2 regions of the Dyadobacter sp. 676 genome follow, and region 1 is predicted to be linked to the other one. Evidence: riboswitches for the same ligand, from Rfam matches in the RefSeq annotation. Region 1 holds a riboswitch; the other holds the start of a gene.
What was found. A riboswitch is a leader RNA that binds a small molecule or an ion and turns the genes downstream of it on or off. The one in region 1 is predicted to bind thiamine pyrophosphate.

Region 1 (11,737 bases):
CAGCTCAGCATTGGTACCGGCGTTGGCGGCGGTTTGATCAACAACGTGGTAGGCGGCACCTACGGCGAGGTTTGGGGTTATAACAAACTGAAAGACGCAAACGGTAACATTGTGTACAACACTGCCAGCGGCTACGCGGTACGCGGTAATCTCGAAAAACTCGGCAATGGCACCCCTCCCTTGACAATGGGGATCACCAATAATTTCAAATACAAAAACTTCTCGCTGAATATCCTCATCGACGGTAAATTCGGAAGCGTGGTGTATTCCAACCTGTACCAGTACGCGTACCGCTTCGGTCTGCCGAAAGAAACGCTTCCCGGTCGCGAAACAGGTCTGACGGTGACCGGCGTAACCCCCGAAGGCGCGCCTTTCAGCAAAACCTGGAAGAAAGAGGATATCGATACTTACTATGACAATGACAAAAACTACACGGGAATGTTTGTCTTCGACAACGACTTCGTGAAGCTGCGCCAGGTGATTTTGAGCTACAACCTGCCTGCATTCTCGATCCTCGGCGCCAAACTGCAAAACGCTTCGGTGTCGATCGTCGGACGTAACCTTGCCTTGCTTTACAAGGACAAGCGTAACAAATACTTCGATCCGGAGTCGAGCTACACCAACGGTAACGCGCAGGGGCTGGAAGCATTCGGTGTGCCACGGACCCGCAATGTGGGTGTGAACCTGACTGTGAAGTTTTAATCATTCAAAATTTTTGTGACGATGAACAAATTCCTGAAACTATCCTATATGGCCGTCATGGCCGCCTTCATTTCGTCCTGCGATAACAACTTCGAGGAAATGAATGTAAACCCGAATGCATCCAGGGATGTCGTCCCCGGTTTCCTTTTCACGCGGACGCAGCTGACCACGGTAAGCAACAACTTCACCGGCGGCGCTTATCTGACGATCGGGCAATCGATGCAGCATTTCGCGACCTACAAGGAGGTACCTGCGGCAGGTGACAAGTATTTCAATTATACCTATTCGACCGGAAACTGGGCGTTGTTTGGCGGGGACCCCGCCACGGCCGGAGCTGTAATCGACATTGCGCAGGTGATCGACGCCGTAAAAACCTCGCCGGACGACATAAACCGGCTGTCGGTAGCACGCATCTGGAAAGCATACCTCTACCATCGCCTCACCGATCTCTATGGAGATATCCCCTACACCGAGGCCGGTAAAGCGCTGACCGATAAAAATTTCACGCCGAAATACGACACCCAGGCATTCATCTACGCGGATTTGCTGAAAGAAATCGAAGAGTCTATCACGGCCTTCGATGCCAGCAAAACCACTTTCGGCAATGCGGACCTGATTTACGGCGGCAATATAGGCCAGTGGAAAAAATTCGGGTATTCGCTGATGCTCCGCCTCGGGATGCGTCTGACGGAGGTAGATCCTGCCATGGCCGAAACCTGGGTTAAAAAAGCAATTGCCGGCGGCGTAATCACCGCCGACGCCGATTTGGCAAAGATCGATTACGTGGACGGCTCCATTACCGCGAGCCGCAACTTCATCTCCGCCGGCCTGATGAGCACCGACTATGTGAATCCCGGCGGCGACAATGTGGAGGGCGGCAAGTTTGCCAAAACGCTGATCGACCATCTGAAAACGACCCACGATCCGCGCCTTAACGTAATCTCCATCGTCTGGACAAAAGCCAACGACAAGGCGCCTTACGTTGCCGATACGACTACCGCATTGCAAAAAGGCATGCCGAATGCAGCTTTCAACGGATTGCCCGGCGATTTCGACAGCTATTCGGAGCCCAACCCGGCCACTATCCTTAAATACAACGCGCCGCTGCTCGTACTCACGCCCGCCGAAATGCACCTGTTGCTGGCGGAAGCTAACCTGAGAGGCTGGTACAGCGGCGCCACTGCCGAGGCATCCTACAATGCGGCCGTGACTTCCGGCTTGAAACAATGGGCGTTGTTTGGCGCGGCCGGTGTGATCCCGGATGCCAAAATCGCGGCTTACCTGAAAGCCAACCCGTTCAATACCGGCGGCACATTGGCGCAGAAAATGGAGCAAATCGGTACGCAGAAATGGGTGACGCTCTTTCTGGAAGACGAGTACGAAATATTCTCGAACTGGCGCCGCACCGGCTATCCCAAGCTGACCCCGACCAACTATCCCGGCAATCTCACCGGCGGGCAAATCCCGACGCGCTTCGTGATTCCGGATTCGGAAGAGCAATATAACAAGGAAAACTTCTACGAAGCACGTACGCGCCAGGGCGGTACGAACACGCTTTCAAGTAAAGTCTGGTGGGATAAATAAGCGGGGCTTATGCGCGGCCCGCTTATCCGATAAACGACCGATACGGATTGCCGACCAGAATCGGCAATCCGTATCACTTTTTTAGTATAAAAATTTTTCGACCTGTGAATAAGGAATTTCGATGTGTTTTTTGTCTTAACTGTAACAGCTTTTTCCTAAACCAAAACCCATGATCAAAAAAATATTCATCGCCACAGCCCTTTTCTGTTCTGCGGGTTTCGCAGCCCATGCCCAAAAGTACTCGATCGTTATCAAGGGCGGCCATGTGATCGACCCCAAAAACAATATCAACAGCATTATGGATGTCGCCCTGAAAGGTGATACAGTCATGCTCGTTGCCAAAAACATCGACGCCAAAGAAGGCGTGCAGGTCGTCAATGCCAAAGGGCTTTTCGTCACGCCGGGACTGATCGACATCCATTCGCACAACTTTTATGGTACTAAAATGGACCAGACTTACAGCAACGGTCCCAATGCCCTTCCCCCTGACGGTTTTACATTCCGCACGGGTGTTACCACGGTCGTAGACGCCGGCTGCGCAGGCTGGAAGTCGTTTCCTGATTTCAAGAAACAAACTATCGATATTTCCAAAACCCGGGTGCTCTCTTTCCTGAACATCGTGGGCGAAGGCATGCGCGGCGGTACTTATGAGCAGAACATAGAAGATATGGACGCTGCCGCCACCGGCAGAGTCGCGAAGGAATATCCCGAATACATCGTGGGTATCAAACTGGCCCACTTCAACGGCTACAACTGGACGCCTACCGACCGCGCCGTGGAAGCCGGCAAGCTCGCCAATATTCCCGTCATGATCGATTTCGGCGGCAGCCAGCCGGTATTACCCATCGAAGAACTTTTCATGAAACACCTCCGTCCCGGCGACATTTTCACGCACTGCTTCGGCCAGCTCAGCAGCAGAGAACCGATCGTGGATGTGAAAGCAGGGAAAGTCAAGCCGTTCGTATATGAAGCGCGCAAGAAAGGCATTATTTTCGACGTGGGTTACGGCGGTATCAGCTTCGCATTCTCGCAGGCGATCCCGGCTGTGAAATCCGGCTTTTACCCCAACACCATCAGTACCGACATCCACACGGGCAGCATGAACAACGCGATGAAGGATATGCTAAATGTTATGTCCAAATTCCTGGCAATGGGAATGGACCTGCCTTCGGTGATCAAAGCCAGCACCTGGGCTCCCGCACAGGCCATTCACCGCGAAGAGCTCGGGAACCTCTCGGTAGGCTCGCGTGCGGATGTGTCCGTACTGCGCGTGCTCGACGGCAAATTCCAGATGAACGACACCGGCACATTCGGCTTCTTCGATTACACCGGAGCCAAGGTACAAGGCAAGCAAAAACTCGAAGCCGAAGTGACCATTCGCGCCGGAAAAGTGGTATACGACCTCAATGGCCTGACCAACCCGATCGTCGTTTCGAGAAGATAGTTTAAACCTCCGATGTGATGATGCTGAAAACCCTTCGTGCCGCAATGCTGGCGGTCCTGGCCATTCTTTCGTCCGCGGGTTCCCTGTTCGCGGAAAACACGCTCAACGAAATCCGTATCGAGCGGCACAAGCCCGTGCGCATGCGCGACGGCGTGGTGCTCTACGCGGACGTGTACATGCCCGCCGCCCCGGGGCGCTACCCCACCATCGTAACGCGTACTCCTTACGGCGTGCAGCGCGACGGTGTGCACCAAACGATGATCAAGTTCGCGCAACGCGGGTATGCGGTGGTGGTACAGGATGTGCGCGGGCGCTACGAAAGCGAAGGCAAATGGGAGCCTTTCCGCGATGAGGCCAAAGACGGCTACGACACCATCGAATGGGCTGCCGCTCAGCCGTTTTCGAACGGGAAAGTGGCCACGCAGGGAGGAAGCTATCTCGGACATAACCAGTGGCAAGCCGCGAGCCTGAACCCGCCGCACCTGGTAGCGGCGTTCCCCTCACTGGCTTCCACGAATATCTATGCCAACTGGATTACCATGGGCGGCGCATTCCGCCTCAGCTTCAACTACGGCTGGGGCGTGGTGCGTATGCCCAACCGCATTATGCTGCCGCAATACTGGCACACCGAGGCCTTTACGCCTGAAGAACTGAAATATGCCAATATTCTCATGCATCTGCCTTTGCAGGATGGCGACCTTCAAAGCGCCGGGGCCATTGTACCGCATTACCGCGACTGGATCAGGCACGAAAGCTATGACGACTACTGGAAGGCGATCAGCGACGAAGAACGATTCGATAAAATTAAAGTCCCTACCTACGTCTCCGGCGGCTGGTTCGACATTTTCGTGATGGGCACCATTAATGGTTATGTGGGAATGAAAAACAAGGGTGCCACGCCCGAAGCACGCAATGGCGCACGGATGATTATCGGTCCATGGGGACACGGACCTTCACAAAAATTCGGGGATGTGGACTTCACGCCCGCAGCCTACGTCGATCAGTTCGAAACCGAGCTGTCGTTTTTTGATTACCATCTGAAAGGCATTAAAAACGCCATCGAAACCGACAAGCCGGTGCGCCTGTTTTATATGGGTGTAAACCAATGGCGCGCCGAAACCGACTGGCCTATTCCCGGCACACAGTATAGAGAGCTCTACCTGGGCGGCGGCAACGCCAATTCCGTACGCGGAAAAGGCACATTAACCTTTGAAAAACCCGCCAAATCCGCGACCGACAGTTACCGCTACGACCCGCAAAGCCCGGTACCTACCGTCGGCGGCAATAACTGCTGCGGCACCCCCACCCTCTCCGGCCCGCGCGACCAGCGCCCGCTCGAACAGCGCGAGGACGTGCTCGTGTACACGAGCGAATTCCTCGAAAAGCCGGTAACCATCGCAGGCCTGGTGAAAATGAAACTCCACGCCGCCACCGACGGCCGCGATACCGATTGGATGGTGAAACTGGTGGATGTCTACCCGGACGGCTTCGCAATGCCCGTTTCCGAAGGCATCATCCGTGCCAGATTCCGCGAGGGGCCCGATAAAATGAAACTGCTCACGCCCGACCGGGTGTACGAATATGAAATCGAAATGACGGGTACCGCCAACGTGTTCCGGCCCGGTCACCGCATCCGGGTCGATATTACGTCTAGCAACTTCCCGCAGTTCGACCGTAATCCCAATACCGGCGATCCGCTGGGGACGAGCACCAAAACGAGAGTGGCGCAGCAGACCGTCCACCACGGTGGTACCAAACTGAGCCACATAGTGCTGCCCGTTGTCACCGACCTTAGTCAACATTGATATTTTGCCTAATTTTATTCACTCAATTCAGCCGAACTCTTTTTTCTTATCCCATGAAATTACCGATTCTCTCTTTAACGACGATCCTGACCCTGACTTTCGGAAGCCTGCAAACCGCAAAGTCGCAAACCATCCCGAAAGAAGAACTGATTTTCCTGACCTCCGAATGGAAAGGCGAACGCTTTCCCGACGGTCGCCCGAAAATCTCCGACGACCTCGTCCGCCGCGCAAAGGACATCAATATCGAAGAAGCCTGGGTAGTACTCAAAAATGAAGGTTATAACTGCCAGTTCGAAGGCAACTGGAAGATCGTACACGACGACGTGGTGATCGCCGGACGCGCATTGACAGCGCAGTTTATGCCTTCCCGGCCCGATATCGAAAAGAATATCAAAGACCGCGGCGCCAAGCAGGGCCGCATCGGCAACACCAACTCCTGGCCGATCGATATGCTCACTAAAGGCGACGTATATGTGGCCGATGGCATGGGCAAAATCGTGGAAGGAACGCTGATCGGCGACAATCTCGCGAACTCTATTTTCGCCAAAACAGGCAACGGTGTGGTATTCGACGCCTCCGTGCGCGACCTCGACGGACTTTCCAAAATCCCCGGCTTCAATGCGTTCGTCCGTGATTTCGACCCTTCCTATTTAAAAGACGCCGTGGTAACCGGCATCAATACGCCTATCCGCATCGGACGCGCCGTGGTGCTCCCAGGCGACCTCGTTTTAGCCAAAAAAGAAGGGGTAATCTTCGTGCCTGCGCACATGGTAGAGAAAGTGGTGCAAACGGCCGAGTTCATCGCATTGCGTGATAAATTCGGTATTCAAATGCTGAAAGAAGGCAAATACACCCCCGGCCAGATCGACAGCCAATGGACCGACGCCCTGAAAACCGACTTCCTCAAATGGCTCGACAAAAACCCGAACGAAATTCCCATGAAGCGTTCGGAACTAGACGAATACATGAAAAAAAGAACCTGGTAGGCGAGTAATCGCGACCGGTTTTCAGCATTTCCTGTTTGGTGAAACAGACAGGAATTTTCTTTCGCATTTTTAAAATTGCATTTTAAATACATTTATATGAATATTTACAAGCTCATGTCGGGTGTCGCCGCGGTTTGTCTGCTGATCGCACTCTACCTCGCTTTCACCGGCAGCCTGCCCTCGGCCGGCCCTTTCTTTATCGCTTTTTTTCTGTCGACGGCCATTAGTTTCAGAGGCTATGAAAAACTGAAAGGTTTTACCTACACCACCGTCATTTTTGCTGCAGTGACCACGGCATTGTACTACCCGCAGCACTTCCTTTCTGTGGGTGACTTCAAACTTTCAACCCTGATCACTCCACTCATTCAGGTCATCATGTTCGGCATGGGTACTTCCATGAGTTTCCAGGACTTCGTGGGTGTGGTTAAAATGCCCAAAGGCGTGTTAATCGGCGTAATCAGCCATTTCATCATTATGCCAACGATCGGCTATACGCTGGCCAACCTCAGCGGCTTCCCGCCCGAAATCGCTGCGGGGATCATCCTCATCGGCTGCTCGCCGAATGGCATGGCGTCCAATGTGATCTCTTATCTCGCCAAAGCCAACCTAGCATTGTCGATCACCATTACCGCCATTTCCACCATGCTCGCCCCGATCGTGACGCCGATCCTGATGAGCATGCTCGCCGGCGCGTTTGTGAAGATCGACACGCTTCATATGATGTGGGATATTATCAAAATGGTAATCATTCCAATCGGCGCGGGGCTGATCTTTAACAAGCTTTTCAGCGGAAAAGTGAAATGGCTCGACGCCGCCATGCCGCTGGTTTCAATGGGCGGGATCGCATTTATCATCGTGATCATCACGGCTGCCGGTCGCGACAGCCTCCTTTCCATCGGGCCTGCGTTATTGCTGCTTGTATTGATCCACAACCTTTCGGGCTACACACTCGGTTACTGGTCGGGACGTTTGTTCCGTATGAGCGAGCGCGACTGCCGTACCATTGCCATCGAAGTAGGCATGCAAAACGGGGGATTAGCTTCCGGTATCGCCAAGGAAATGGGCAAAATGGCGACCGTCGGCCTCGCCCCCGCGATTTTCGGACCGCTGATGAACATCACCGGCTCCATTCTCGCGTCCTGGTGGCAAGGAAAGCCAACCGGCGATGAAGACACTTACGTCGAAACGGGCAGGGCCCATTGAAAACGAGACGAGGCGTAGTGTAAGCTGCGCCTCGTCTCGTTTTGTCAAGTGTTGTCAGGTATTGTCAAGTGTTGTTGATTGTTGTGAGGTGTTGTTAAGTATTGTCAAGTATTGTCAAGTATTGTCAAGTATTGTCAATTTTATTGGATAACTCTTCTCAACTAACCCTGACCATTCCTGACTAATCTTGACCATTCCCGACTAACCCTGACCACTCCTGACAATACCTGACCACTCCCGCCCCCATCCAATCAACCTCCTCCCCTTCCTCCTTCCTCCTCAAAAATATCAATCCTCCTCCAACAACAATTGCATATACACCAGATCCAGCCACTGGTCGAACTTATAGGCGACTTCTTTAAGATAACCCTTTTCCACAAACCCGTATTTCTTGTGAAATTCGATGCTTGCGCGATTGGAAGCATCAATGCACCCAATCATTGTATGTAACCCTGATTCTTTCGCACGCTGAATGAGGCTGCCGAGCAATTTGCCGCCTACGCCCATTCCCCTCGACTTCTCGTCCAGATAAATCGAATGCTCCACACTGAATTTATACCCGATTTTGGGACGGAAAATATTGTAGGAACCATAACCGATCACTTCGCCCTCCAGCTCCGCCACAATCACCGGCATACCGTCATAGAACATCTGCTCAAACCAGGCCTTTTGTTGTTCCATGGTCCGTGGTTCGTAGTCATAAATAGCCGTGGTGTTCAGAATAGCGTGGTTGATAATTTCCAACAGCGAAGGCAGATCCTTAGGAGCCGCACTTCTGATGATCAAATCCATCAAAATAAAGCAGGTCGTTATACAGGTTTATTAATAAGGGCCAAAAATACCTTATAATTTTAAAAAAATTCACGCCTAAACCGCCATCCGGCTTACGTTTTTTTCTAATTCTTTTGAAAATCCTGAATTTAGAATAGCTTTGCTTCAACTTTAGGGGTGTCCCGACATGCGGACTGAGATTATACCCTTTGAACCTGATGCAGCTAGTACTGCCGAAGGGAAAAGCAGGAGTTACTGTGCACGTATCTCCGTTTATTCTTTCCTCATAGGTCCATTCCTAAGGTTTTTACATTTAAAACTGAATCAGGAATGGAAATCACCATCAACGGTCAATCCAGGGAAATCGCGGCATCCTGCACGCTGGGGCAGATTGTGTCCGAACTTTTTCCGTCCGGCGATCACGGGACTCCCGCAAATGTCGCGGACGTGTCGCGTGTAAAAGGCATTGCGATTGCCATCAATCAATCGGTAGTCCCGAAATCCGACTGGCCCACGCGCCTGCTCTCTCCCAACGACCACGTCACCGTCATTACCGCCACGCAAGGCGGATAAGCCCTTGCAATCCCACCATTTAACCAGAAAACATCATCATGAAAACAGAAAAAACACCGGAAACCATCACCCGCGAGCCGTTCCCCAATTCGAAGAAAATATATGTCAAAGGACAAATCCACGACATTTCCGTGGCCATGCGCGAGATTTCGCTGAACGATACCCGGATACATGGCGGCCCGCGCTCGGGCGGCCCGCGTCCGGGCCAACCCGAAGCCAGCGAGCCCAATGAGCCGGTTACCGTTTACGACACGAGCGGGCCTTACACCGATCCAAATATTGAAATAGATGTTAAAAAAGGCCTTCCCGCATTGCGCGCGGCGTGGATACGTCAGCGCGGCGACGTGGAGGAGCTGGAAACGATTTCGTCCGAATACGGCAGAATGCGCCTCGCCGATCCCAAACTGGATCATTTAAGGTTCGCCCACAATGCCAAACCACTTCGGGCGAAACCCGGCCGGAACGTATCCCAGCTGCATTATGCGAAAAAGGGCATCATCACGCCGGAGATGGAATACATCGCGATACGCGAAAACCAGCGGATTGACACCCATTTGCAGTCGCTGAACGGCCAAGCGGGCGCACTGGGACACCAGCACGCGGGTCACAGTTTTGGCGCAAACACACCCAAAAGCCACATCACGCCCGAATTTGTAAGGCAGGAGGTCGCTGCGGGAAGAGCCGTGATCCCGTCCAATATCAATCATCCCGAAAGCGAACCGATGATTATCGGCCGGAATTTCCTGGTGAAGATCAACGCCAATATCGGTAACTCGGCGGTTTCTTCGACCATTGAAGAGGAAGTGGAAAAGGCCGTCTGGGCTTGCCGCTGGGGCGCGGATACGATCATGGATTTATCGACCGGCAAAAATATCCATGAAACCCGCGAATGGATTATCCGCAACTCGCCCGTGCCGATCGGTACCGTGCCTATTTACCAGGCTTTGGAAAAAGTAAATGGCAAAGCCGAAGACCTGACCTGGGAGCTTTTCCGCGACACATTGATCGAACAGGCAGAGCAGGGTGTGGATTATTTTACGATCCACGCAGGCGTGCTGCTCCGCTATATTCCGCTGACGGCCAAACGCATTACCGGTATCGTCTCACGCGGAGGGTCGATCATGGCTAAATGGTGCCTGGCTCATCATAAGGAGAATTTCCTGTACACACATTTCGAGGAAATCTGCGAGATCATGAAGGCTTACGACGTCGCATTTTCGCTGGGCGACGGCCTGCGCCCCGGCAGCATCGCGGATGCCAACGACGCCGCGCAATTCGCGGAGCTGGAAACACTCGGCGAACTGACCAAGATTGCCTGGAAACACGACGTGCAGACCATCATCGAGGGCCCCGGCCACGTACCGATGCATTTGATCAAGGAGAATATGGAAAAGCAGTTGAAACATTGCCACGAGGCGCCATTCTACACGCTCGGCCCATTGACGACCGACATCGCGCCGGGCTACGACCATATTACCTCGGCCATCGGTGCGGCCATGATCGGCTGGTTCGGCACGGCCATGCTTTGCTATGTAACCCCGAAAGAGCATCTGGGATTACCCAACAAAAAAGATGTGAAAGATGGTGTGATCACCTACAAAATCGCCGCTCACGCCGCCGACCTCGCCAAAGGTCACCCTGGCGCTCAGTACCGCGACAACGCATTGAGCAAAGCCCGCTTCGAGTTCCGCTGGGAAGACCAGTTCAACCTCTCGCTCGACCCGGATACCGCCCGCGAGTTCCACGATGAGACCTTACCTGCGGAAGGTGCCAAAGTCGCGCATTTCTGCTCGATGTGCGGGCCGAATTTCTGCTCGATGAAAATCACGCAGGATGTACGCGACTTTGCCGAAAATAATGGCCTGACTACCGAAGAAGCCGTTGCCGAAGGCATGCAGCAAAAGGCGAGGGAATTTGCCGAGAAGGGCAGCCAAATTTATCTGTGATGGAAGACCTGATCGTCATAACACACCCTGAAATGCTGCCCGGCGAAGCCGGTATCCTCAACCTGCTCTTCGCAAGCGGGCTCGCGCGCCTGCATGTGCGCAAGCCCGGGGCAAGCGAAACAGACCTGCGTGCATTGCTCGGACAAATCGAACCGCGTTTCCGGGGGCGCATTGCGTTGCATCAGCATCACGCGCTCGCGGAAGAATTTGGCATTAAAGGGTTGCATTTTACAGAAAAGGACAGGCTGGCGCAGAGCGGCGAAACATTGGAAGCATTAAAAAGCCATGGATTTACAATCAGTACTTCTATACATTATCCCGAAGCGCTTGAAAGGCTCTCCCATTGCTTTGACTATGCATTTTTAGGGCCCGTGTTTGATAGTATCTCAAAAGAAGGCTATTGCTCCAAGCTGCCCGTCAATTTCAGAATGAACAAATACAGTTTCCCGGGTAAAGTCATCGCATTGGGGGGTATTGATGCAGAAAACTTGAAATCTGCGCTGGAAATGAGCTTTGATGGCGCAGCAGTGCTTGGGAACATTTGGCAAAATCCTGACAATGCTATTGCCCAATTTGAAGATCTGAAATCATTGCAATCATATCCAAAATCAGCTCAGCATTCATCATTTCAGCAATCATCATCTCAGCAATCATCTTTCATCCCCGGGTTAAAACCCGGGGCAATAGATTTAGCATTAGAATCGGATGCATCTGCCGATACAT
Region 2 (11,737 bases), 1.2 Mb from region 1:
GGTGGAAGAAGTTTCGATGAGAATAAACGCGGCAAGCAAGATGAAGGGGAATCCGTACGATAATGCCCTGTCGATATCGTGTACATAAATACCTGTGGCAACCAGCACCGCGAAACCGGCCATAAGCGCCAGCAGTAACCAGAAGCGCTTGGCCAGATACAGTACGAGGAAAGCGGCGATCAGAATAAGCCAGGTTCCTTCGAATGCGCCCCAAATGCTGCTGCCCAACCCGTTACGGTGCGCATTTGCCAGCAACACGGGCGTACCGATCGTGGAGTAGGTGTGATGCGGGAAGTAGGTCATCTGCACATATTCGCGGATCGTGAAGTAGATCGCCCATGCGACCCACACAACCAGGCTTTCACCGGTAAAAACTGACTTCAACAGCCCGGGAACACTGAAATCGTTGTTTCGAAAGGCTTTCGTACCCATCCACCAAAGCAACAGGTACCCCCCGGCCACCACCGCCCGCTCGTCAGTAAAAAAAGCAATTTGCAACGAAAGAAATATTACCAGCGGGTTTTTGCTCAGCAATGCGAGCAGGAGGAAGAAAAAAGCGTATTCGTCGCCATACCCATGCACGTCCGCGAACGCCCACACGCTTACGAAGATGTTGGCAATGGCCGTCACGAAGAGCGCGGTGACGACTTTGTCACCGGAAACCGAGTACGTATATCGCGCGATTTTGTATAAAAACAACACGCCGAGCACGCCCTGGATGATCAGGATAAGCAGTACGTTGTGACCGGTCAAAAACGATAATAATGGAAGTGTCCAGCGAAAAATCATATTCTCGCGGCGGACATCGTAGTCCATGTCTTTCGGATGCAGCAAATCTTCCGCCTGGTTTCGGATAAAAACCCAGGCATCGAGACTAACCCCATTGTGTGTCAGGTGATTAAAAAGAAGCGAATAAGGCGGGAATGCAAGGAAAAGCGATAATGCCACGGCAAAAAGGGTGAGCTTCCACAACCAGTTCTTTCCTGACAAGTGGGCTTCGATCCAGCGTAGGGACGAACCGTAAAAGTTTTCCAAAAGCATAGGGCGGCTTGGGCAAATAGGCCCAAATATACATTTAATGTGTGATACTCATTTCCAACTGGGTTCGATCCGGCTGCCTTCTTCGCTTTCGGTAATGCGCAGATACATCTGGATTTCCTGTTGCAGGTCCTCCACGTGACTGATTATACCCACGATCCGGTTTTCCCTGCGCAGCGATTTCAAGGTTTCGAAAACGGTTTGCAGCGCATTTTTATCCAGCGAACCAAACCCCTCATCGAGGAAAAAGAAGTTGTGACTCGACTCGTTCCTGACGTGAATATGGTCTGCCAGCGCGAGCGCGAGCGATAATGCCGCCTGAAATTTCTGTCCGCCCGAGAGCGTTTTAAGCAACCGCAGATGTCCGCCGTTCAACAAATCCCTGACCCAGAAACTATTGCCTTCGCCGAGTTCCAGGTGAAGCTGCTGATGTGTCATCTGGTGGAAGCGGTGATTGGCCGTCTGAATGAGATTTTGCAGGTAAATGCTGGATGCATAATCCACGAATCCGCTGGAACGAAATAGCTTCGCGAGGTCGTCGAGATGCTCCTTCCTGAGTTGCAAACGGCCTTTTTCGGCAAGGAGTACCGCTTTTTTTGCCAGGTCTTCCGCCATTTGTTTCAGCCGTCCGCCGATATTGCCCTCTTCCTTTCGCTGAGCGTTCAGGTTTTCGGTCAATGCATTTTTCAATGCGGTTACCTCTTCGTGCCTTGCCGCGTCATATTGCTCGCCGGCATGATCTTCCAGCAGGCTTTTCAGCTCGGCGCCGGTCGTTTCCAGCGCAAGTTTGAACTCGTCGATCGCCTGCCGTTCGGTTTCGATCCGGATCGGCTTTTGCAATATTTCCTTCACTTGTGCCTCCGATTCAAACGCAAAAGCGGCCAGTTGCCCATCGATCTTTTCCTGTACAGCCGCCAACTCGCGCCGGCTGCCGTCCAAGGCGGCCAATAATGTCGTTTGGCTGCCGGAAAGCGTATTTCGATCCTTTTCGAGCACATCAACTTGTTTTTCGGCTTCGGCGAATGCAGCGGAAAGCTGTTGGTAATCGGCTTTCAGTGCGGCGATCTTTTCTGAAATTACATTCTTTTCAACCGTTTCGAAATCCCCGAGATCAACTCTCGATAACTGCCCGGAAAGCGTCTCAACGGTATTTTCCAATCTTAAAATTTCATCCTTCAACACTTGGAGCGGCTTTTCGATCTGCTCGGTCTTTTCCCTGGCAGCGGCCTCGATCTGCTCGGTCAGCGCCTTCAATGCGGCTTCTCCGGCTTTAATTTCAACCTGCAACCGGCTGCTTTCGGCAAATCGCCTTTCGAAACCTTCCCGGTCCGACTTATTGAATGCAGCCCAGATGAAAGCCTCATCATGCGTTTTCAATTTGCCCTGCGCATCGGCATACCGCTGTTTGATCGATGACTTCTGTTTTTCAAGATTTTCGATCTGGCTAAAAACACGTTCAACCGGTGATTGCAACCGTCTTAGCAGCCTTTCCTGCTCATCCAAGGCATTCAACTGCTTTTCAATCGCCGCTATTTCTGCGGACAAAGCGCTGTCGGCGGTCAGGACTTCGGGATGGTGCAGCGAGCCGCAAAGCGGGCAGGGCTCTCCATCTTCAAGATTACCCGCGTACTGGTGCAATGCGACCCGGGTATTCATATGCAGTAACTGGCGGCTCAGCGCTTTCCGGCTTGCATCCCCGGCTTCCAGGTATCCGGCAATGCCCTTTTGAAAGGTTTCCAATGAATGCCCCTCGCCGAACTGAATGCCAAAATCGTTGGTAATCTCTTGTAATCGCTGTCCCAGTCCGTCCGTCAGAGCCTTGATCTCGGCGGCGAGCGTTTCTGCTTCTATTTTAATAGCCTGGCGGTTTTCGGCAAGACTATCCGCCGTTGTAAACCAGGATTTCACGAGCCCCATTTCGAGCACATCCCCCATCCCGGCCTTGCGCCGCTCGTTTGCCACTTCCAGTTCCTGTTTTTGCTGTTTTAGTATTTCAATGGCATTTTCTTTTTCCTTCAACTGCTGTTCGCCGCGTACCAGCGCGTCTTTCCTCTTGCTAACCGCCTGCGAATGTTCGATAATCCGCATGACCTTTTCGAGCTCTTCGGCGGTAGCGAGTAACTCTTCGCGCTTTTCGTAGCGCGGTTTCAGCATTTGCCATGTTTCCCGTTGCTTCGCGAGCAATGTCCCCAGTTCCGCCAGCCGGGCCTGATTCGTCGCTGAAATGCGCCCGTCGCGTGTGATGGCCGCCAACAGGTTGCTTTTCTGGTCGAAAACGGATTTGAAATGCAGCGAGCAAGTCTCAAAAGTCTTTAATGAGGCCTCGCGTTCCTGCATCGCCGCCCGCTGCGAATCGAGCGCCGCAAGCCTGCTTTGCAGCATCTGTATTTTCTCACCGGCGAGTTTGAGCTTCTGAAAATTGCTTTCCAGCTCCGCCTGGACCAGCAGCTCATCCGCTATTTGCTGAATTTGCTTCCGGAGCTGCTCCAACCGCTGTTCCCCCTCCGCGAGCATATCCTGCGTCACTTCGCCGAGACCCATCAACTGGCCGTCCACATTCGATAATGCGAGGTCATTTTGCTTGCTCAGCAATCCTACATTCCGGCTGAGGTCATATTTTTCGAGCTGGAAGAGCTCTTTCATCATCCGCGTTCGCTCGGCGTCCTTCAATTCGATAAATTCCTGGAAACGCCCCTGCGGTATGATGATCGTCCGGCGGAAATTGTCGTAGCTCAGACCGATGATGCTTTCGGTCGATTCGTTTTCAGCCAATGGCACCCAGTCGTTTTCGTGCCAGATATAACCCTTTCTGTCAAAAGTTTTTACGTCCTTGAAATTCTTGCTGTTCCGCTTTCCGCGCACCGTGAACCGGTAACGATCGCCCTTTTTTCCTGCAATGCATTCAAAATCAATCAGCAAATCATCCGACCGGAGGTTCATCATGTTATAAGTCCGGTCGTCCCCCGATTTATTCAGTCGCTCGGTATCGCCGTACAATGCAAATGTGATCGCTTCCAGAATGGAGGACTTCCCGCTACCCACCGCGCCGAATATCCCGAACAACGAAGCGTCGGTCAACGGATCGAAATCGATTTCCTGCTCGGTTTGATAAGAATATAGTCCTTTGATTTTTAATCGTTTGGGAATCATAGGTGGCTGTCGGCTGTCAGCTTTCGGCTACGGGCCATTAGCGTCCGGCTATCAAATACGGTTTCGGTAAAATTATGGCTTTAAAATAAGTCCGACAGCCGGTAGCCGACTGCCGAAGTGTCATAAACTGGTAAGCAAATCATCCAGGTATTCGCGCGTATTGCTCAAACGCGGTACTTTGTTCTGGCCCCCGAGCTTATGTTGTTTGCCAAGCCACGCATAGAACGTTCCCGCGGGAGCGAAATGGACTTGCGGGGGCGTGAGGGCCATGTCTTTGTAACGTTTGGCATCATAGTCGGAGTTGACTTCGCGCAATGCGGTATCCAGCGCCCGCACGAACGCTTCACGGTCCTCGGGCTCTCTGGTAAATTCAATGATCCATTCATGACAGCCCCTTGAGCCGTCGCCCATGTATACCGGTCCAGCCGTGTAGTTTGCCACCAGCGCGTCGGTTTCATGTGCCGCTACCTTAATAGCGTGATCGGCATTCTCTACAATCACTTCTTCCCCGAATGCATTGATAAAATGTTTGGTGCGCCCGCTCACCTTCACGCGGAACGGATAGGTTGAAGTAAATTTCACGGTATCGCCAATCAGATAGCGCCAAAGGCCCGCATTAGTCGAAATCACCATTGCGTAGTTTTTCCCTACCTCCACTTCGTTCAGCAACAATGCTTTGGGATTTTCCTTGCCAAGATCCTCGATCGGCACGAATTCGTAAAAAATGCCGTAATCGAGCATCAACAGCATTTCACCAACGCGGTTGATATCATCCTGTATCGCGAAAAAACCTTCCGACGCGCTGTATGTTTCGAGATATAATACCTGATCCGAGGGGAAATATTTGGTCATGAACAAATCGCGGTAGGGCTCGAATGATACCGCCCCGTGCACGAATACCTCGAAATCGGGCCAGACTTCGAGCATATTCTTCTTACCGGTCCGTTCCAGAATCTGGTCGAGGAGTACGATCGTCCAGGTCGGGACGCCGAGAATGCTCGTCACGTTCTCCTGTGAGCATATCGACGCCATTTTATCCAGCTTGCTTTCCCAATGATCCATCAAAGCCACTTCCAGCGGCGGCGTACGCATAAATTCCGCCCAGGAGGGCAGATTCTGCATAATGACCGCCGATACGTCGCCGATCTGTGTGTAATCATCAAATGGGTTCGCATGCAAAGTCCCTCCGATCGACAGCCCTTTTCCATCGAAAACACGGGTATCAGGCCGGTTATTGATCAGCAACGTCATCATATCCTTGCCACCTTCGTAATGGCACTCTTCCAGTGCCTCGGGCGAAACGGGCAGAAATTTACTCCGCGCATTGGTCGTACCCGACGATTTGGAAAACCATTCGATCTGCGACGGCCAGAGCACGTTCGGTTCGCCTTTCAATACCCGCTCGATATAGGGGTAAAGTTGCTCGTAAGCCGAAATAGGTACCTGCTCCTGAAATTCCCTTACCGATTTGATCTGTCCGTAGTTGTAGCGGCTGCCCCATTCGGTGTAGCGGGCGGTCTCGATCAATTCCGAAAATATACGCTGCTGGGTTTCAATAGGGTACTTCATAAACTGTTCGATCCGTTCGAAGCGCCGCTTCATAAACCAGACAGTCATATCGTTTACCAGCTTCATAAAGGTCAATTAGTTAGAATACGCAAGTCTGTAAAAATAGCAATAAAAAATGGTGCGAGAACAGTCGGATACCGTTCTCACACCATTCAAAAAATTTTATCAACCGGTCGTTATCTGTCGTAGAACATATTGCTGCCGCCGGCCTTCCGGCTGATCGACGACGATAGTTCGGCACTTGCTTCTTCCTGCAACGCGCGCGCGCTACGCAGCTGACGCGTTACATGTGTGCCTGTAATCTGAAATAACGCCTCGCCCAGCAAAGGGTCGCGCGGATCGCCGTAAGGATAGAGGATATTGCCTTCGTTCACTTTCACATCCGGCTCGAAACCAACATGGTAATCCGACTTTTTATCCTTATTCAATGATTTCGACACGATCGGCTGCAAACCTACCCGGATACCGTTTTTCTCATCGCTCAATGTTACCGAGCCGACGTTCTTTCCGACCGTCCTGCCACCCACTAATGTCACGGTCATGAATGGCTTCAAACCATTGATCAGCAGCTCGCTCGCCGAGGCCGTGCGGGACGATACCAGTACCACCAGGTGTTTCAGGTTACTGCCCACATTCTGGCTTTTTTGAATGAACTTATCGTAGAAATAGGACTCGCCGTATTTTTTGAGACTCGTTTCGGTGACCTGTTTGTTGTATTCCTTGTAATAAAATACGTCGTTGGCCGTGACCTTGCCGATGAGGCTTGCCAGGTTCGTCGCAGAGCTGACATAGCCACCGGGGTTGTAGCGCAAGTCGAGTACCAACGCATTGATGTTGCTGTTTTTAAATTCCGAAAAGATCGCGTCCAGCTTTTTATCATATGCCTGGTTATTTGCCTGATAAGGCTCCGGAATAAACTGGTGATAAACCACATAGCCGATTTTACTCGCCCCAACCGTGTATACGGAATCGAAAAATACCGGATCCTCCTGCAACACGACGGGCGTCACGTCTCTGGTAGTTGTGGTCTCCTTCAATGTACCGTCCTCGATATCGGCCAGGGTGTAGGTTAACTTATCCTGCGTGTTCAACAATTTGGAATAATTGGAGTCCGTCAGTTTCTGGCCATTTACGCTGCTGAAAACATCGCCCCGCACAAAGCCGGCCTTCGCGGCAGGTGAGCCAGGGATCACATAGAGTACGATACCGACTATATTACTCGTGTTAGCCGGAAAATATACCAGCTTGTACTCCATGCCGCTGGTTTTCGACTCGCCTCCCAAAGACGCTTCCAATTCCTTGGCATCTTCCTGCATCCACGAAAACCGGTCGCCGTCGGGGCGGGCGGTTGCGTCGTACTTGTAAAGCAACGAATTGAAAAAGTCGCCGGGTGTTTTATTGTAATCGGGCGATGCCGTAATGTGGTCGGTCCAGTAATACCAGTATTTCATATTGGAATAAATCCACTGGTTGGTTTCGGTATCATTCTTGGGGTCTACGTTTTTCTCCTTGCAGGAAAAAACGAAAGCGGCCAGGAAAAGTACAGGCAGGAAAAGTCTCAGTTTCATAGATTTCCGTTCATTTCTAAAAATACCTCTTCGAGAATACGACAAGCCTCCTCCGTTTGTGCCTCATTGATGACCAATGGCGGCGCGAAACGTATTTTGTTACCATGCGTAGGCTTGCACAAGAGCCCTTTCTCCATCATTTTATAACAAAGGTCCATGGCCGTGCCGCTATCCTCCGTGTCGTTGATCACAATCGCGTTGAGCAACCCTTTTCCTCTAACGTTTTCGATCAGAGAACATTGCTTTTGAAGGCGCTGCATTCTTTCGCGAAAAACCCGGCCCATTCGTTCGGCATTTGTGGCGAGATTTTCCTCCTCTACGACCTGCAATGCGGCGATGGTGACCGCACAGGCCAACGGATTACCGCCGTAAGTAGAGCCATGTTCGCCCGGCGCGATGGTGAGCATTACCTCGTCATCGGCCAATGCGGCCGATACTGGCATGGTACCACCGGATAACGCTTTCCCGAGAACGAGAATGTCCGGCTTCACACCTTCCCAGTCACACGCCAGCCGCCTACCCGTGCGGCCGATGCCGGTTTGTACCTCGTCGGCAATGAAGAGGACATTATATTTCGTACACAAATCCCGCACGCCCCTCAGATAACCTTCGTCCGGCACTACTACACCGGCTTCGCCCTGGATAGGTTCCACCATGAACCCGGCAATATTGGGGTCGCTTCTCAGCAGGCCTTCCAGCGTATTCAGGTCATTGTAGGGAATGATTTCGTAGCCGGGCAGGAAAGGGCCGTAGTCATTCGTAGAAGAAGGGTCTGTCGAGGACGAAATCGCCGCCAGTGTACGGCCCCAGAAGTTACCGGCTGCGTACACCGTTTTGGCCTTGCCCGGAGCGATTCCCTTTACTTTATACGCCCATTTACGGGTCAGTTTCAGCGCCGTTTCGCCGCCTTCAACGCCCGAATTCATCATCAGCGCCTTATCATACCCGAAATATTCGCAAAGAAACCTCTCGCATTCGCCGAGGCGGTCGTTATAGAATGCGCGTGACGTGAGCGTCAGCTTTTGAGCCTGTTCGATCATTGCATTCACAATTTTCGGATGGCAGTGCCCCTGGCTCACCGCGCTGTAAGCCGAAAGGAAATCGAAATACTGCTTTCCCTCTACATCCCACAAAAAAACTCCCGAGCCCCGTTCGATCACTACCGGCATTGGTTTGTAGTTGTGCGCTCCGTACCGGTATTCCAGTTCCATCGCATGCTGGGAAGCACTGATATCCGTCGTGTCTGTATAGTTTTTCATTGTAATTCAGGCAATTAATAAGTCAGCATTGAAATATGTAAAAATAAGGAAAACGCCGCTAAAATGCGGATAAGCGCAAAATATGTATTGAATTTAATTGGTTATATTTGTTAGACAGCAAGTGCAAACATTGAAAAAAGAATCGTCATGAAACTCAGATATATTTCAGACAGAAAAGGGATAACCCGGGGCGTATACATTCCTATCGCAGATTGGAATGCGCTTAAATCAAAATATCAGGACATTGGCAAGGCCGAAGAGTGTCCAATTCCTGAATGGCACAAGGAATTGCTGGCAGAAAGATTGGAGGCCTACGAGAACGGGCTGGAAGACGTTTTCGATTTAGAAGAAGCCATCAGGGGATCTGGCACACCAGTCAGGACCCCGATAAAGCAGAGAGGTGGGAACAATAGCAGCCCATTGCTAGTATCTTCCACTCCCAACCCTTAATTTTGCAGCATAATCTCAAGGGGTGCCCTACCGAACGGGCTGAGATCATACCCATTTAACCTGATCCGGGTAATGCCGGCGTAGGGAGAGAAAGCCGGAACCGGCTGTTTTCTGTTAATATTTTATCGAACTTTTGATAGGTGGCCCCTGCCTGTTGTAATTATTGATCGCAATGCGAAAAATTACTACCTATCTGCTGACGCTCTTGCTGAGCGCTTCTTCACTCCTGTCTTTTGCCCAAAAAACAATCTCGGGCCGCGTGACCGACGCGGAAGACGGCAAGCCGCTGCCCGGCGCTACTATTAAGGCCGGCGAAATCCGCGGCACAAGCACCGACAAGGACGGCCATTTTGTTTTAAAAAACATATCCGAGAATATCGATGCGCTGGGCATTTCCTACATCGGCTATCAAACTTCCAAAATTCCGCTCGGCGCTTCAAACCAACTGGAAATCAAGCTCAGCAAAAGCACTTACCAGGCCGACGAGGTGATCATCAACGCCACTCGTGTGAACGATAAGACGGGTATGGCCTATACTAATGTAACGGCCGCGCAAATCGACAAACAAAATCTCGGGCAGGACCTGCCTGTACTCCTCAACTTCTCGCCCTCCCTCGTGAGTACGAGCGACGCGGGCGGGGGCGTGGGCTACACGGGCATGCGCATACGTGGCTCCGACGCGACCCGTATTAACGTGACTGTGAATGGCATTCCTTACAACGACGCTGAAAGTCAAGGCGTTTTCTGGGTAAACATGCCGGATTTTGCCTCGTCGGTAAGCAGCATCCAGATCCAGCGCGGCGTGGGCGCTTCCACGAACGGTGCAGGCGCATTCGGCGCTTCGGTGAATATCAATACCAATGCATTCCGCGAAGCGGCTTATGCGGAGCTGAACAATTCCTACGGCACTTTCAATACATTTAAAAATACATTGAAAGTTGGCTCGGGGCTGATTAAGGATAAGTTTACATTCGACGCGCGGCTGTCGCGGGTGTCTTCGGACGGCTTTGTAGACCGGGCTTCTTCTGAATTGCATTCCTACTACCTTTCAGGCGGGTACTTTGGCAAGAAAAGCTTTGTGCGAGTGAACGTTTTTTCCGGAAAGGAACGCACTTACCAGTCGTGGAACGGTGTGCCGGAAGCGAAATTGCGCGGTGACCGCGAGGGTATTCTGGCCTATATCGACCGGAATGGCCTTGGCGAAAAAGATGCGCAAAATCTGCTCAATTCTAATAATCGGACTTATAATTCTTACACCTATAAAAACGAGGTGGATAACTACCGCCAGGACCATTACCAGGTCGTTTCGTCCCATAATCTTAGTAACAAACTGACATTCAATCTGAACGCATTCCTCGTACGCGGACTGGGTTATTATGAACAATATCGTATGGCAGACGATTACGCCAATTACAATCTTCCCAATGTAGTCATCGGCAAAGACACGCTCACCAGCACCGACTTCATCCGTCGGCGGTGGCTCGACAATTACTTTTACGGGACCACATTTTCCTTCGATTACAACAGTTTCAAAAAGCTGACCGCCAGCTTTGGCGGCGGCTGGAACCGGTACGACGGCGACCATTACGGCCAGATTATCTGGGCACGCAATGCGGGCAACATCGAGAACGAGCACCAATACTATTTCAGCACGGGTAAAAAGAAGGATTTCAACTTGTACGGGAAACTGTATTACGCATTCACCGAGAAGCTCACGGCATTCGCCGACCTCCAATACCGTCGCGTTAGCCACGCGATCCACGGGACCGACAATGATCTCGTTCAACTCGCATTCGACCAGTCCTATTCGTTCTTTAATCCAAAGGCTGGCCTTACTTATCAACTGGCTGAGCAAAGTTCGGTTTATGCATCATATAGCATCGGCAACCGCGAGCCTAACCGCGATGATTTCACTTCATCCACAGCGAACTTGTTCCCAAAAAGCGAACGTTTGCAGAATGTAGAGGCCGGTTTCCGCACGCAACAGGGAAAGTGGGCATTTGCCGCAAATTATTACCTGATGAGCTACAAAAACCAGCTTGTACTTACCGGCCAGATCAACGACGTGGGCGGCTCCGTGCGCGTGAATGTGCCTGAAAGCTACCGCACCGGTATCGAACTGGAAGGCGCAGTGGTTTTCAACAACCATTTGAAATGGAATGCGAACGCGACTTTCAGCCAGAACAAAATCAAAAACTTTACAGAATACATTGTAGACTATGATAACGGTGGTTATAAAACCGTAGATCACGGTAAATCGGATATTTCGTTTTCTCCGAATGTGATTGTCGGGAGTCAGGTGGCTTATACACTGCATAAAAACCTGGAACTGGCATTACTCACCAAATATGTAGGCAAGCAGTATCTCGACAACACCTCGACAGAAACCCGCAAACTCGATGCCTACCTGACCAACGATATCCGCCTTTCCTGGACCATCAAGCCATCCTGGGCGAATGAAATTGGCTTCAATTTACTGATTAACAATGTGCTGGACGAAAAGTATGAGTCGAATGGCTACACGTATGGCTACATTGCGGGCGGCGCGCTTACGCAAGAGAACTTCTATTTCCCGCAAGCGGGAAGGAATTTCCTGGTCGGGGTGAATTTCAGGTTTTGATAACCACTTTCTCCCTACCTTTGCCGCATGAATCTGAAAAATGACCTTTTGCTTCGGGCGGCGCGGGGGGAGAAGACCGAACG

Region 2: linked by a shared signal. The riboswitch ahead of ABV298_RS16020 (TonB-dependent receptor) and the one ahead of thiS (sulfur carrier protein ThiS) in region 1 are both predicted to bind thiamine pyrophosphate.

The regions. Positions count from the first base shown of each region.
Region 1 is NZ_CP159289.1:4,771,669-4,783,405, reverse strand. Features, by position in the region: gene ABV298_RS21370 (SusC/RagA family TonB-linked outer membrane protein) at 1-702, shown strand, start outside; gene ABV298_RS21365 (SusD/RagB family nutrient-binding outer membrane lipoprotein) at 724-2,286, shown strand; gene ABV298_RS21360 (amidohydrolase/deacetylase family metallohydrolase) at 2,456-3,730, shown strand; gene ABV298_RS21355 (CocE/NonD family hydrolase) at 3,748-5,535, shown strand; gene ABV298_RS21350 (RraA family protein) at 5,589-6,521, shown strand; gene ABV298_RS21345 (bile acid:sodium symporter family protein) at 6,618-7,724, shown strand; gene ABV298_RS21340 (N-acetyltransferase family protein) at 8,013-8,516, opposite strand; TPP riboswitch at 8,659-8,754, shown strand; gene thiS (sulfur carrier protein ThiS) at 8,826-9,068, shown strand; gene thiC (phosphomethylpyrimidine synthase ThiC) at 9,107-11,014, shown strand; gene ABV298_RS21325 (thiamine phosphate synthase) at 11,014-11,737, shown strand, end outside.
Region 2 is NZ_CP159289.1:3,558,136-3,569,872, reverse strand. Features, by position in the region: gene ABV298_RS16050 (hypothetical protein) at 1-1,041, opposite strand, end outside; gene ABV298_RS16045 (SMC family ATPase) at 1,090-4,188, opposite strand; gene ABV298_RS16040 (GH3 auxin-responsive promoter family protein) at 4,309-5,823, opposite strand; gene ABV298_RS16035 (S41 family peptidase) at 5,934-7,325, opposite strand; gene rocD (ornithine--oxo-acid transaminase) at 7,322-8,584, opposite strand; gene ABV298_RS16025 (addiction module protein) at 8,732-9,034, shown strand; TPP riboswitch at 9,043-9,137, shown strand; gene ABV298_RS16020 (TonB-dependent receptor) at 9,207-11,654, shown strand; gene hemE (uroporphyrinogen decarboxylase) at 11,682-11,737, shown strand, end outside.